Regions from separate parts of the Paenarthrobacter sp. NPDC057355 genome, predicted to be linked through region 1. Evidence: riboswitches for the same ligand, from Rfam matches in the RefSeq annotation. Region 1 holds a riboswitch; the other holds the start of a gene.
What was found. A riboswitch is a leader RNA that binds a small molecule or an ion and turns the genes downstream of it on or off. The one in region 1 is predicted to bind cyclic di-AMP.

Region 1 (4,950 bases):
CATGATTGCCGCCCGGATGGACTTCGATCACGACAATGCCGTGGGCGTTGAACGTGAAAAAACCCGGGAGCCGGAGATGACCCTTCGCCGCTTCCGCGGTGTGCTGTCACGCACGTCAGGGCCGCCTGCGGGATTGGCCACCCGATTGGTTGAGGCCTTCCTCCACGGAGAAGACATTCGCCGTCCACTGGGAATCCACCGCAACTACCCGGCTCCACACGTTGCCACTGCTTTGGGCTACCAGCTCCGCACCACCACGAAGATGGGTGGCGGCAAGGAGATCGCGGCCGGATGGCGCCTGGTTGCAACAGACACGGCTTTCGATCACGGCAGCGGTCCAGCGGTGGAAGGACCCGCAATCGCGTTGTTGCTCGCAGTGTCCGGGCGACCCGTCGCTGAAACCGAACTGAACGGTCCCGGGGCCCCGGTATTCCTGCAGCGGAGCGCCCAGTGACGGGAAGGGAAACGGCTGAGGATGAATCGGCCGGGCAGAAATCGACCATGCTGCTGTCCGCCGACGTCGAGGTCCTGGGCCTGACCGGACGGATCCTCTGGAAGGAGGGAACGCCTGCGCCAGGCTCCGGCCCTGAAGGGTCCCCCGCCTACGTCCTGATCCACGGCATTGGCGTCTCGCACAGGTATCTCGCGCGGTTGCACGCTGTGCTGGCCGCGGGCGCGCCTACGTATTCCTTGGACTTGCCCGGCTTTGCGGGGACTCCGAGGCCGGAGCGGCAACTCCAAGTGGAGGACTACGGCGCATTCATTGCTGAAGCTCTGGCATCGCGCGGGGTCGACTCCTACATTCTGGTAGGTCATTCCATGGGTGTGCAGTTCGCTATTGAGGCCGCCCTGCACCGTCCGGCGAATGCACGGCACGTTGTGCTGATGGGCCCCGTTGTCGACTCCAGGCACAAGAACGTCATGCGCCAGTCGATTGCCTTGACCCTGGACGGGATACTCCGCGAAAGCCCCTCCTCCAACTGGATCGTATTCACCGACTACCTCCGCTGCGGGCCGCGCTGGTACTTCACCGAGCTGCCCGTGATGATGAAGTACCCAACGGAGGAACGGCTCTCCCGGATACAGGCTCCGGTCCTGATTCTCCGCGGAAGCCGCGACCAGGTTGCCGGACCCGAGTGGTCGCTCCGGCTTTCGCGGGCCGTGGCGCAGGGGCGGTTGGTAGAGATTCCCGGGGTGGGACACGTAGCCCAGCACATGCGGCCCAAGGCAGTGGCGGACGCCATCCGCAGCTTCGTCAACGCCACAACGCAGCACCGCTGAGGACTGTCCCGGCCGCCTCTTGTTGGGTGCAGCCGGATCACGCTAGGCTGGCGGGGCAAGCGGATTAGTAAGTTTACTTACAAACTGGTTCACCTTACTGACGAAAGGGTTCACCATGACCAGCTATGACCCGGAAGACGATCCCCGGACCTTCGGCGTGAGCGGCGCAACCGGACCCATCGACACCACCGCGGACGCGGACAGCATCCACGAGGACCCCGACATGCGCCAGGACGAGGACGACGATCCCGCGGCCTCAGCCAACCCGGATCCCTTGGACGGAAACATCACGGGTCTCGAGCCCGGTGGAGGCGTACCCCCGGGCGAAACCCCGCCCGCGGAAGGCAGCATGAGCAGCGACCAAGGGCACGAGGAGTAGTACCGGCACCTACGGGAGGCTCAGTATCTCCCCCAGGTCGTATTCCACAGGCTCCTCCAGCTGCGAGTAAGTGCAGCTTTCCGGGGTCCGGTCCGGCCGCCACCGACGGAATTGCGTCGTGTGGCGGAACCGGTCGCCCTCCATGTAGTCGTATGCCACCTCGATCACCAACTCAGGGCGGAGCGGAACAAAGGAGAAGTCCTTACCTGCACTCCACCGGCTCTGGGCGCCGGGCATCCTGGATCCGCCGGCTTCCTGGTTGGCCCACTCACCCCAGGGATGGTCGGCAAACTCCACCTGATAGGGCTCAAGCTCAGCCACCAACGCCTCCCGCTTTGCCATGGGGAATGACGCCACGACGCCGACGTGATGAAGCCGGCCTGAGTCGTCGTAGAGCCCCAGCAGCATCGACCCCACAACTTTCGCGGTCTTATGCCAGCGGAATCCTGCCACCACGCAGTCGGCTGTCCGCTCATGCTTGGTCTTGAACATCACCCGCTTGTTCGGCTGGTAGATGCCGTCGAGCGGTTTGGACAGCACGCCGTCGAGTCCTGCTCCTTCAAGCTGCACGAACCATTCCTTGGCCCGCTCAAGGTCCGTCACGGCGGGCGTCACGTACACGGGCGGCTTGGCGTCGGCGAGGGCTTTCTCCAAGGCCGCCCGCCGCTCGGCGAAGGGCCGGCCGGTCAGGTCCTCGTCGCCAAGGGCAAGGAGATCGAACGCCACAAGGGACGCCGGCGTCTTCTCGGCGAGCATCCGAACCCGGCTGTCCGCGGGGTGGATCCTCTGCTGCAGCACCTCGAACTCAAGCCTGTTGCCCTGGATCAGGATGATCTCGCCGTCCACCACGCACTTGTCCGGAAGGTTCTTCTTCAGCGCTTCAACGAGCTCCGGGAAGTAGCGCGTCATGGGCTTTTCGTTGCGGCTGCCCAGGATGATCTCGTCGCCGTCCTTGAAAACGATGGTCCGGAACCCATCCCATTTGGGCTCGTAATGGCCAACGTCGGGGATGTTCGGGACGGACTTGGCGAGCATGGGCGAGACGGGCGGCATCACTGGTAGGTCCATAGCTCATGTCTACCGGCCAGTACGTGCCCAAGGCTAGTGTTGGCGGATGGACATCTTGGTCGTGTTGCCGGCAGTGCTAGGCGTTCCCCGCCCCGGCGCCAGCCCCGAAGCCTAAGCGGTAGAACCCTCTCGAAGCGCGCGGACGTTCCGCCCGTTACATTAATGTGACTTTACTTTCCGGCTCCTGTACGGTCGTAGGGCGACCCGAATCTCCGCTGGGCCGCTTCTGGATTGACGCCGGGCTCTGCCGCAATCCAGGATCCGCCAGACCCGCGGCAGAGACGGGGGACCCACAGTTTCCCGGGCTTGTTTCTCCACGAGCCCTTGGGGTGAAGCCGCAACGCGCGGCCGGACGGCCTCGTCCGAACCCGACAGCTAACCTCGCAGGCGTTGAGAGGCACAACCATGTCCCCAACCATGGATAACGCGCGCCGCGCGCAATTGGACCGCGAGCGCACCAAGCCAACCGGACGCCGTCGGGCCCAACCCAGCGGACAGGCCACCGGAACAGAAAGCACGACGCCGGAACCCGCCACCACGGCGGTTCCCACAGCCGAGGCACCAGCCGCACCAGTACTTGTCACGCGCGCTGCCGCCAGGGCCGCTGAGCGGGAACTGGCAGCCCGTGCCGTCATTGAGCCAGCCGAACCCCCGGCAAGGAAATCCGAGCTCCAGGAACCGGCGACCGCGGCAATTCCCGTGGTCGAAGCCGCCCGGGCCGCAGCTCCTGAGTCCACCACGCCGGGTCCGCCGACGTCCGCCATCCCGATCGTCCGGCAGGAAGACGTTGCCCGGCCCGATGACACTTCAAGTCCGTCAGACAGGCCCCGGTCCGCGGATAGAGTGTCCGCGGATACTGTGCAGTCCGCCCTCCCGCAGCAGGACGCTCCGGCCACTAAGAACGCCCAGGACGCTCCCGAACCGGCCGAACCAGCAACAGCGGCCATTCCCGTGGTGACTGCCGCGGCATCAGCCAAGACCCCAGCTCCTCGTACCGCTGCAAGCCTGGGCGCTGCGTCGGCGTTCGGCCGCGAACCGCAGGCGGTTCTGCGGAAAGCTGCGTCGGTGAAGCACATGAGCACGCGCATGGCGGTTGTCGCCGGTGCGCTGGGTCTGGCACTGACGGCGGGGTCCGTTGGCCAGGCACTGCACCTGCCGTTCTTCGGGCAGGAATCCCCTACCCAGGAGGCTGGCGGCAGCAACGCAGACCGCCAATCGGGCTCCGCCGCACCGGCACCACGGACGTCATACACCACGGCTTCCTCACCGTCGTCATCGGGTTCAGCCTCGTCCGAAGCCGGCCAGCCGGCAACGGTTCCGGAGGCACCTGCGGCGGTCTCGCCGTCGTCGGTCCCTTCACCCCAGGTTTCCTTGGCCGCTCCGGTCTGGGTACCTTCGGCGGCAGCCCCGGCTGCTGCACCGCCCATGACCTCGACGCCTGCGCCCGGAACGGCTCCGGCCCAGCCCGCGCCGGCTCCCAGCGACGTACCGTCGGACACGATCACCACACCTCCGGCCACGCCGACACCCACCACAACTCCGACGCCGACCACCACTCCAACTCCGACACCTACGCCCACACCGACGGAGACCTCCAAGCCACGGCCCACCGGCAACCCGAACACGCCGAAGCCGCAGGCGTCCACCTTGGAATCACTCCTTGGCGCTGCCCGGGATGTGCTGCAGTGAGCATCCGTTTGCCCCGCACCACAGTCCACACGGGATGGCACGGCCGGTACTGCAGCAGCAGCCGCACGTCCACTTTCCGACGCCGGAGGGGCCGCTGGAGTTGCCAGCGGTTGAAGCGCTCCTGAACCAACACTGAGGCAGGCATCCACTCCGGGTGCCTGCCTCATACGTTTGATGGCCCGTAACTAAAAGGGCCTCAGATCCTCGGCCTCCCAGCCCAGCGCCGCGCCTTGAGGGCTGCGTGGAGCTCGAGCCGGATGGCACCATTGAGCGGATCAGCACCGATGAGCTGGCGGATCCGGCCCAGCCTGTTGTAGATGCTGCTCCTGTGGAGGTGAAGTTTGGCGGCGACGTCCTGGACCGAGCCGTCATTGTCGTACAGCAATTCCAGGACGGGGAGCAGTTCGCCGTTCCGGTCCTGGTCTTCGAGCGTACGGAAGTGTACGGATCCTGTGTCATCCCAGCCGCCGGGAGCCTGCAAGCGATCGAACAATTGGTAGACCCCCACGGACCGGCTGTCCACCAACTCCCCC
Region 2 (4,950 bases), on a different contig from region 1:
GCGAAAGGAGGGTGCCGCCGTCGTACTTCAACGATGGCTTGGGCACGCCCCCGAGGCGGGTGGCCCTGCCACCCGCCAGAATCACGGCGTTGAACTCCATCCGCCCAGAGTACCCGGGCGGCCGGAGCTCAGCAGAAATCGATCAGGCAGCGGATTCCGGAAGCAGGAACGGGTCCCAGTCCGGCGCAGGTTTCTCGAGTTCTTTGATCTGCCACATGGTCCCCTGGGGCACACCGGGTTTGAAACGGAGTTTCCATCCCATTTCAGCCAGTGTGTGGTCGCTCTTGGCGTTATTGCATTTCAAGCACGCCGCAACCAGGTTTTCCCAGGAATCCGCGCCGCCCCTGGATTTGGGGTGGACGTGGTCTATGGTGTGGGCTGTTTTCCCGCAATAGGCGCAACGATGGCCATCGCGGCGAAGAACTCCGCGACGGCTCACGGCAGTGATCCTGTTGTACTTGGGACGGATGTAGCGGTTCAGGAGGATCACGGAGGGGCGTCCGAGAATCTCCTGTGGCCCGACGACAGGCTCGTCGCCTTCGGCCACAACGCTAGCTTTCCCAGTGAGCACAAGGACCAGCGCCCGGCGGAAGGTAATAACCGCCAGCGGTTCATATCCAGCATTCAGAACGAGTGTGCGCATGCACGTACCTCTTCACGGCCGCACCCGTCAGGGGCACGAGGGCCGGCTGCCCTCTGCATGTACGGGCTGTGGATCGACAACACAAGGGTAAGCACTTATATGCCGTATCAACGAATTTATTTGTCGATCCGCTCACAGTGTCTGCAAAAATTCATGCGCGGTTAAAGCAGAACACCCCGCCGGCAATTGCCTGCGGGGTGTTCCTGGGAGTCTGTGGCTAGCCGTTGACGCGGATGAATACCGGTCCGGAGCCGACGTTGACGCTGAACAGTGCCGTGGTGGATCCGTTCCATCCACCGTGGACTGCCATGCCGTTGCCAACGTAAACAGCGATGTGTGCCTGTCCGGCCAGACCGCCGTTGGCGTAGTAGGCGAGGTCGCCGGGTTGCGCTTCCGCTGCGCTGACGGTACGGCCCAGGGAGAGGTAGCCGGCGGGCCAGTCGTGGAAGTGGATGCCAACAGCAGCGAGCGAGTTGGTGACCAGCATGGTGCAATCCTGCGTGACGCCGAGCTGGGCGTAGGCGGCAGCGGCAATGGCTGCGCCAAGCCCGCTGGAGGCTGCCGGAGCGGCAGGTGCCGGGGTTGCGGCGTTGACTGCAACTGTGGCGTTGGTAGCCGGAGCCGTGGCGGTCTTGGGCGCCTTGGCCTCAACCTTCGCGGGAGCTTCCTCCACCACGGGAGCCGGAGCTTCCACCGTGGTGACAACAGGGCGCTCATAAGAGATGGCGACCGTGGAGTCCGCGGCGATCGTAGCCTGGGCAACCGACTGGACATCGAGGGCGGTGGTCGCCGTGGACTCGCGGTCCACGCTCGATTCAGCAGCGTTGGCAGCGATACCGCTGGTCAGGACCAAACCTGAAGCTGCGGCGATGACTGCTGCCTGACGGCCGACGCCACCGGCGTTGACGCTTACGGCCTTGGCGATCACGGCAAGCGAGCTGGTCTTGGGGGCCTCAGCGCGGTGCCGTGCAACTTTGTTTGCACTGGTCATTGTTTTTCTCTTTCGTATCCGCAGGCAGTTGGGGTACCTGCGGGTAGCGGGCCGACCGGCAGGGGTACGCCAGCCAACCCCGAATCGGGTTTTAGCGGAGGGTAAAGAACGAGGACGTGCCCGTGGAGGCCACGGAATGCAGCAGGGTGCCCTGGCCGGGGTTCAAAGCGCTGATCATCATGCCGTTGCCGACGTAGATGCCCACGTGGGCTCCGCCGTTCTGCATGACAAGGTCACCAGGCTGGGGGGTGCTGGTGGCCTTCATGGCCGTCCAGGCGTTCACGCGGGGGATGCTGATGCCGGCCTGCGCGTAGACCCACTGGGTGAAGCCGGAGCAGTCCCAGCCGGCGGGGGTGGTACCGCCCCACACGTAGGGGGAGCCGATTCCGGTGTAGGCGATGGCGGCAAGCCCTGATGCAGCCGCGCTTGCAGCAGAATCCTTGGTTTCGAAGGACTTGGCGGTGACGGCCGTGGCGTCATCGGCGGTGCGCTCGGTCACCTGGGCTGCCCGCTGGACGACCTTGGGAGCTTCCTTGGTTGCCACGACCGGGCTCTCGAAGGAAACGGTGGCTGTGGGCTCTGCCGTGACCACCGCGGTGGCAGCCAGCTGCTGGGCGCTGGAAACTTCCGATGTGGTGACATCGGTGTCAGCGGCGTTGGCCGGCAGTCCGACGGTGAGGACGAGGCCTGAGGCTGCTGCCAGAACGGCGGCCTGGCGGCCCATGGTACCGGCGTTGGATGAAACAGCCTTCGAAAGGGTGTTCAACGGGTTCGAACGAACCGTTTCAGCGCGGTGGCGCGCAGGGGTAGTGCGTGATGACACGTAGGTAGCCTCTCCCAATGCCTGCGAGGTGAGCTGTCGGATTCGGATGGGAGTCATCCGGCCGCGTTGCTTCCTGGGAAGCTTTGCGACTTAACCCCAAGGCCTTCAATCGAAGACCAAAAGTGGTTCCCCCGCCCCTGCCAGACGATTTTTGCGAACGGACCTCGAGTGGTGGCAGAGCTAGGCAATCCACTCAAGTGCACCGGCCCCCTAAAAAGCCGATGCGCTCTGAAGGTTATAACAATTGAAAGCGAATGTCACATTCAGGTCACGAGACGTGTCATCAATGCGAGAGAGGACCATCAGGTGGCTTAGAGCCAGCCCATGGGGTCGACGACTTCGCCGTTGACCTGGACCTCGAAGTGGAGGTGGCAGCCGGTGGAAGCGCCCGTTGTGCCGCTGAGGGCTACGGTGTCGCCACGGTTGACCGTCTGGCCCACCTGCACGCTGAACGAAGACAGATGGTTGTACGTGGTCTCCAGGCCGTTGCCGTGGTCCACTACGACGCGATTGCCTCCGCCATACTCGTGCCATCCCGCAAAGGTCACTTTGCCCGCAGCCGCCGCATGCACGGCCGTACCGCACTGGGCCACGAAGTCCTGGCCGCGGTGGAAGTCGCCGGCTCCGCCGGTCAGGGGGCTGACCCGGTAACCGAAGGGCGAAGCCGTGGCCAGGGAGTCAAGGGGGCTGCCAAGGGTGCCCGCGGAAGAGGCGCGCTGGATGCTGCCGACAGACTGGGCGCTGAGCAGTTGCTTCAGCTTTCCGTCGGGGTCCGCCGCGGTGGCAACGGCCGCACGGCTGAAGTCGATTTTGGCTGATGCTGCCGCGGAAACCTCAGGTTGGCTGCCCACGGGGCCGCCAACTGCGAGAGCCGACTCGGTCTGGCCTGATTCCGAAGTAGCCAATACGGGGCTGGTAGCCGGCAGGCCGACAGTCAGGGCAAGTCCGGTGGCGGCAAGCGCGACTCCGGCCTTCTGCCCGACGCCACTGGCTGCGGCGAAGTCGGCAACCTGGCGCAACGGGCTCTTACGGCGGCGCACCTGGCGGTCGGTGTCGCGGGGCCGGATCTCCGATACGACGCGGGCTGGCCGCAGCTCAGTAGCGGGGCCGGACGCACGACGGCGGCCCCTGACGTTCTGCGATGTCAAACTCTGTTCCTCTCTCAAAAGCCTGCGAAGTTAGCTGTCGGATTCGGGTCAGAGAGTTCAAAGACCCGGTCCGCACGAAGCACTCATGGCACGCAGGTATCCCAAAGGGGACTTGCGTTAGTGGGTACTTCTGCTGCGGACTTCACCCCAAGGCTGCTTCTCTAGACAGCCGCTTGTGGTTCCCCCGCCTCTGCCAGTGGTGGTGGTTCACCCAATCCGCTGGCAGAGCTCGGCTCCGGATCAGGTAACGCTTTGGTATCAGCGCTAGTAGATAACTATAGGGGATTAAGCCCCTTGGTAATAAATTCGTTATCAACGGAAAACGCGCCTGCAGCGATGGGCCCTTATCACTCTTTCCCAAAAAGTGCAGGTCACACGCTCGCGGGCCGCCCAAAAGTGAGGTTTGTCACCAGGCGTTCGGCCTTGGAAAGCGACCGGTCAGTTCAGTGACACGAAGACGTGCGCGGCAACTTCCGGAGGAAGTTCCAGTGCGCCCTCAATGCCGGGCACCCGGACGGAGATGTACTCGCCAACCCGTTCAAGGGAAACAGGGGCCCCGGGACGGATGCCGCCTTCGTCCAATTGGGTCAGCAGCTCGGGCTCAACCTGGATGGGTTCCGCCAGCCGGGTGATGACCACCCGGGAATCCGAAGCGTAGCCGTCCATGGCCTGGAGGAGGTTGACATCGATCCGGGGGAACTGCTGACCGGTGAGACCACCGAGCGCCTCGAGTCCGGGAATCGGATTGCCGTAGGGAGACTCCGTGGGGTGTTCAAGGAGTTCGTAGAGGCGGCGTTCGACGCGCTCGCTCATCACATGCTCCCAGCGGCACGCTTCATCGTGCACGTAGGCCCAGTCGAGACCGATGACGTCTGCCAGGAGACGCTCGGCCAAACGGTGTTTGCGCATGACTTCAGTGGCGCGCTTGCGTCCAACCTCGGTCAGTTCAAGGTGGCGGTCGTTTGAGACGATCACCAGGCCATCGCGCTCCATCCGTCCGATGGTCTGGGAGACCGTGGGGCCGGAGTGCCGCAGGCGTTCGGCAATGCGGGCCCTGAGCGCCACAATGTTCTCTTCTTCAAGCTCCAAAATGGTCCGAAGATACATCTCAGTGGTATCGATCAGATCCGTCATCCAGCTCAGCTCTCCTCGAACGCAGTTTTGTTGCGTAATCTCCACCGTACCGCGTCCCATGCCAGGGCAGGCGGTGCCACCGCCACCCTATGAACGCCAGCTCCCAGCTTAGCTTATTTGGAATTACTCCGGATAATTTTGCCCGCATCCTGGTCGCATTCCAGTCGCATTCCAGTCGCATCCGGTTGGTCCTCGTTCCACGTGGCGGACT

Region 2: linked by a shared signal. The riboswitch ahead of ACFUOZ_RS07020 (C40 family peptidase) and the one ahead of ACFUOZ_RS17055 (hypothetical protein) in region 1 are both predicted to bind cyclic di-AMP.

What each region holds. Positions count from the first base shown of each region.
Region 1 is NZ_JBHVAL010000017.1:79,944-84,893, reverse strand. Features, by position in the region: gene ACFUOZ_RS17075 (maleylpyruvate isomerase family mycothiol-dependent enzyme) at 1-454, shown strand, start outside; gene ACFUOZ_RS17070 (alpha/beta fold hydrolase) at 502-1,281, shown strand; gene ACFUOZ_RS17065 (DUF6480 family protein) at 1,397-1,660, shown strand; gene ACFUOZ_RS17060 (ATP-dependent DNA ligase) at 1,670-2,728, opposite strand; cyclic di-AMP (ydaO/yuaA leader) riboswitch at 2,981-3,130, shown strand; gene ACFUOZ_RS17055 (hypothetical protein) at 3,134-4,417, shown strand; gene ACFUOZ_RS17050 (PucR family transcriptional regulator) at 4,614-4,950, opposite strand, start outside.
Region 2 is NZ_JBHVAL010000004.1:72,430-77,379, reverse strand. Features, by position in the region: gene ACFUOZ_RS07035 (NTP transferase domain-containing protein) at 1-100, opposite strand, end outside; gene ACFUOZ_RS07030 (HNH endonuclease) at 143-643, opposite strand; gene ACFUOZ_RS07025 (NlpC/P60 family protein) at 861-1,634, opposite strand; gene ACFUOZ_RS07020 (C40 family peptidase) at 1,726-2,457, opposite strand; cyclic di-AMP (ydaO/yuaA leader) riboswitch at 2,462-2,644, opposite strand; gene ACFUOZ_RS07015 (M23 family metallopeptidase) at 2,769-3,605, opposite strand; cyclic di-AMP (ydaO/yuaA leader) riboswitch at 3,610-3,850, opposite strand; gene ACFUOZ_RS07010 (metal-dependent transcriptional regulator) at 4,044-4,739, opposite strand.